Regions from separate parts of the Streptococcus rupicaprae genome, predicted to be linked through region 2. Evidence: predicted binding sites of a transcription regulator. Region 2 holds the regulator's gene; the other holds the start of a gene.
What was found. The regulator Rex, encoded in region 2, represses fermentation and respiration genes when NADH is low (regulators of the CRP and FNR family bind a similar motif). The targets are predictions, from matches to a motif close to TTGTGAANTANTTCACAA.
Positions count from the first base shown of each region.

Region 1: pflB (formate C-acetyltransferase) is a predicted target of Rex. The motif match lies at 1,080-1,097, and genes of this name have one in related genera.

Region 1 covers NZ_JBEPLO010000001.1:134,116-136,582, reverse strand. The annotation lists gene dinB (DNA polymerase IV) at 1-374, opposite strand, end outside; gene pflB (formate C-acetyltransferase) at 1,207-2,467, shown strand, end outside.
Region 2 covers NZ_JBEPLO010000003.1:31,327-33,793, forward strand. The annotation lists gene ABID29_RS01825 (cysteine desulfurase family protein) at 1-341, shown strand, start outside; gene ABID29_RS01830 (DUF1831 domain-containing protein) at 345-695, shown strand; gene ABID29_RS01835 (DUF4649 family protein) at 705-923, shown strand; gene ABID29_RS01840 (redox-sensing transcriptional repressor Rex) at 1,060-1,701, shown strand; gene ABID29_RS01845 (gamma-glutamyl-gamma-aminobutyrate hydrolase family protein) at 1,712-2,404, shown strand; gene radC (RadC family protein) at 2,401-2,467, opposite strand, start outside.

The DNA.
Region 1 (2,467 bases), on a different contig from region 2:
TTAACCGTGACATCCAGATAAGCCTCATCAATTGACATGGGCTCAACCACATCCGTATACCGGTGAAAAATAGCTCTCACCTGCCGGCCTACTTGGACATATTTGTCATAGTTCCCTGAGATGAACACCGCCTGCGGACAGCGCTGATAGGCTTCCTTGGCAGACATGGCCGAACGGATACCGAAGGTCCGTGCTTCGTAGGAACAGGTCGACACCACCCCACGCCCACCAGTCAGTCTGGGATCTCTGGCTATCACAACCGGTTTCCCCTTAAGCGTCGGATTATCCCTTTGCTCAATGGCCGCAAAAAAAGCATCCATGTCAATATGGATAATCTTTCGGCTCCGATCATCAACCAAAGGGAAAATAAGCATAGCTCCTCCTACATCGTTACCAAGACAAGGCTACATCCCACTTCTAACTGAGATTTTCCACTCTATCACTAGTATAGCAAATATTGGTAAAATCGACCTCCTATTAACCTTCCTAGCCAAAAAAATCCCCTGATCTAGCCAAATCAGAAAAATCGCGGGATGAGCAAAAGCTAAGGTTGCACCCCGCAGCATACAAGCCATTAAAAAGCAAGAATCAGAAATAAAGGAGCAGGGCAAGTAGTATCCTTAGGACAAGGGAGGTCGCCAAGGTTTGCTTGTGAGACGTCACTTTTCGAATTAGCGCTGAAGCTAGAGGCAAAAACAGAAGAACAGCCACCTCGTTTTGATAATGGTGGCCAGAAAAACTTACCTGGATCACGGAAAATATGACCAGACTTGCTCTAGAAAAGCCAGCCATTGACAAATGATGTCAGGTAATAGCATCCAACCAACACATCCTAGCATGAAGAAAATAGGTATTGATGCTAGGAACTCGGTACAAGGCTTCTTTGTAAACTATAATTTTTTATCAGCCAGATCTTCACTTCCTAAAGCCATTTTTTAGACGTCTCTTTCTTTTTGGATAAATACCGTTTTTGACCATTGAAGATGCAAATTGCTGACAGAATATTCTTGAAACAAAGATTATTTAATGTTCTGTGATTCACTTATCAAACTTAGTGAGGTTTTTAACCATATTAGTCAATGTAAAATAAATAACACAAGAAAGCGTTTACTATTGTTTTTTAGCTGTTCTTCGCCTTGTGCAAACGGTTCCTGAGTGCTATAATAGGAACTGTAAAAGCAATAAAAAAAGAAAGAAGGATATCACATGTCAACAATTGTTAAAACCAAAAATGTGACAGAAGATGTTTTTGCCAAGGCCTGGGAAGGTTTCCAAGGCGATGACTGGCGCACCAAGGCCAGCGTTTCTCGTTTCGTACAAGCAAACTATACTCCTTATGATGGAGATGAGAGCTTCCTTGCTGGGCCAACAGAGCGTTCTCTTCATATCAAGAAAATTATTGAAGAAACTAAGGCTCACTACGAAGAAACTCGTTTCCCAATGGACATCGACCGTGCAACGTCTATCGCTGATATTCCTGCTGGTTTCATTGACAAAGACCGTGAACTTATCTTTGGTATTCAGAACGATGAGCTCTTTAAACTGAACTTCATGCCACGCGGTGGGATCCGTATGGCTGAAACTACATTGATCGAAAATGGCTACACACCAGATCCACTCTTGCATGAGATTTATACCAAGCATGCGACTACCGTGAACGATGGGATCTTCCGTGCTTACACAGCTGACATCCGTCGCGCCCGCCACTCTCACCACGTTTCTGGTCTTCCAGATGCTTACTCACGTGGCCGTATCATCGGGATGTATGCGCGTTTAGCGCTTTACGGTGCGGACTACTTGATGGAAGAAAAGGTAGCTGATTGGAATGCCATCACTGAAATCGACGAAGAGTCTATCCGCCTTCGTGAAGAAATCAACCTTCAATATCAAGCGCTTCAACAAGTTGTAAAACTCGGTGACCTTTACGGTGTGGATGTGCGTCGTCCAGCTCTTGATACCAAAGAAGCCATCCAATGGACTAACATCGCCTTCATGGCAGTCTGCCGTGTCATCAATGGTGCTGCGACTTCTGTGGGCCGTTTGCCAATCGTTCTTGACATCTATGCTGAACGTGACTTGGCTCGCGGTACTTACACCGAGTCTGAAATCCAAGAATTTGTCGATGACTTCGTTCTTAAACTCCGTACAGTGAAATTTGCTCGGACCAAAGCCTTTGACGAAATTTACTCCGGTGACCCAACCTTCTTGACTACTTCTATGGCTGGTATGGGGAACGATGGCCGTCACCGTGTCACTAAGATGGATTACCGTTTCTTGAACACCCTTGACAACATCGGTAACTCACCAGAACCAAACTTGACCGTTCTCTGGTCTGACCAATTGCCATACGCTTTCCGTCGTTACTGTATGGCGATGAGCCACAAGCACTCTTCTATCCAGTACGAAGGTGTGACGACCATGGCCAAAGACGGTTACGGTGAAATGTCCTGTATCTCTTGCTGTGTGT
Region 2 (2,467 bases):
TCCGCCAGCTTAAAGAAGACCTGATCGCTGGCTTAGACGCTGCAAAAATCCCCTACTACCTCAACCAGCAAGAGCCTGTTAGCCCCTATGTCATCAATATCGGTTTTCCAAACCAGCTCAACGAGCGCCTGCTCATGCAACTGGATTTAGCAGGTATCTCTGTCTCTAGCGGTTCTGCTTGCACGGCTGGCAATATCGAACCCAGTCATGTCCTTGAAGCCTTCTATGGGAGCTCCAGTCCCAGACTCAAAGAAAGCATTCGCATTAGCCTATCATCCCACACATCTTCTGAGGACATTCAAACACTTATCGCAACATTAATCAACCTACTAGGAGAATAATCTATGGCTTTTACAGCATCTGTTCATCTAAAAAACTGCCCCTTTAGCTACGAAATAGACCCTAAAATCAAGAAGTATACCCTGCTTGATAATACCTTCATCCAAAATAAGCTGGGAAATTTTGAGCTCAGCCGTTTGCTGGAAGAAATTCCCAATTCTGGTGAGGGCTTCCTCCTGAAAATCATTATCAATAAAGACCTAAGCGGTTTTAAAATCAATATTACAGACAAATCTGGTCTGCGACTGGTTGACATCTTCAAACCAGGTGCCAATCCTGTTATCCAACAGAAGTTCTTCTTCCTCATGGATAGCCTGGTCGAACGCGATGTCTTCAATAAAATTGAAAGAAAGTAGGTAGAAAACATGATTACCATTACTTATCAAGATAGTTACCAACAAGAACGGACATTAGTCTACGATAACATGAATGCCTTTAGCCGTGCCTTTATGGGTTGTATTACAGTTCCTGATTACCTCCCTGTCCAAGATGTGACCATCAATGGCCAATCAATCGGTTACCAAGGAACTATTGGCGACCTCTATCGAGACATTTCAGCCATGGATTTGGAACAATACTCCTAAAAAGATAGTTTCTCAACCTTATCGATTCCGTAAAAAAAGCTATAAGCAAATTTTATAGCTTTTTCAGTTTGTCAAAATTGCATTTTTCACAAACTTTCACTAAAATAGAATCTAAGAGACTAAAGGAGAGACTAGAATGAAACTCGAAAAAGATCAAACAATTCCTCGCGCTACTGCTAAGCGTCTATCGCTTTACTATCGTATTTTCAAACGATTTAATGCTGAACAAATTGAAAAAGCATCCTCCAAGCAAATTGCGGATGCTATCGGTATCGATTCAGCCACTGTTCGCCGAGATTTCTCATACTTTGGCGAACTAGGCCGTCGCGGCTTCGGCTACGATGTCAAAAAGTTGATGAACTTCTTTGCGGATATCTTAAACGACAACTCGATTACCAATGTCGTTTTGGTTGGTATTGGTAACATGGGCCGTGCCCTCCTCAACTACCGCTTCCATGAGCGCAACAAAATGAAAATCGTCCTGGCCTTTGACATTGACCAGCACCCGCTTGTCGGCACGGTGTCGGAAGACGGTATCCCGATCTTGCCGATTTCACAATTGGCAGAAAAAGTTGAGGAAGTTAAGGCACAAACAGCTATCCTGTCTGTTCCAAGTGTTAAGGCCCAGGAAGTTGCAGACCAATTGGTTGAAGCTGGAATCAAAGGAATCCTCTCCTTCTCACCAGTGAATCTTTCCGTCCCCAAAGACGTAGTCGTTCAGTATGTTGACTTGACCAGCGAACTTCAAACTCTGCTCTATTTCATGCGAGAAAATTAAGGAATAAAATATGTCCCAACCTATCATCGGTATCACAAGTAATATTGAATACAATCCAGAAGACCGCAACTTCTTTCAGGTTTATGTGGCCAAAGGCTACGTGGAAGGGGTCCAAAAGGCCGGCGGTCTACCTCTAGTTCTGCCTATCGGTCAACCAGAGCTAGCTGCTGGCTATGCCCAAACCATTGATAAATTGATTTTAACAGGCGGTCAAAATGTCATGCCCCATTTCTACGGTGAAGAAAAAACCATTGAAAGCGATGATTACAGCCTGGGGCGTGATGAATTTGAGCTGGCCCTCATCCAAGAGATGGTCAAGCGGCGCAAGCCAATTTTCTCTGTCTGCCGTGGCACGCAACTGTTTAACGTAGCCATGGGCGGCACACTCCATCAAGAAATCAAGGAACATTGGCAGGACCTGTCAGCCATGCACCCTACCCATAGTATTTCCTTGCAGAGCCAAACCATTTTGGCCAAGATTTTTGGCCCTAGCCCTGCGATTAATTCTTTCCATCGGCAAGCCATCAAGGATCTTGCACCCAACTTAGAAGTCATTGGTTACTCTGATAAAGATGACATCATCGAAGCTGTGCAAGCCAAGGATGGTTACCCCTACTTAGGAGTCCAATGGCACCCAGAATTTATGATCGATCATCGAGAGGAAGACCTCAAACTCTTTGACTATATCGTCAACCAGCTCTAAAGCAGGTCCGTTTCCTCCCGATAGGAATAATAATTATTGGCTCCAATGATTAAATGATCAAGC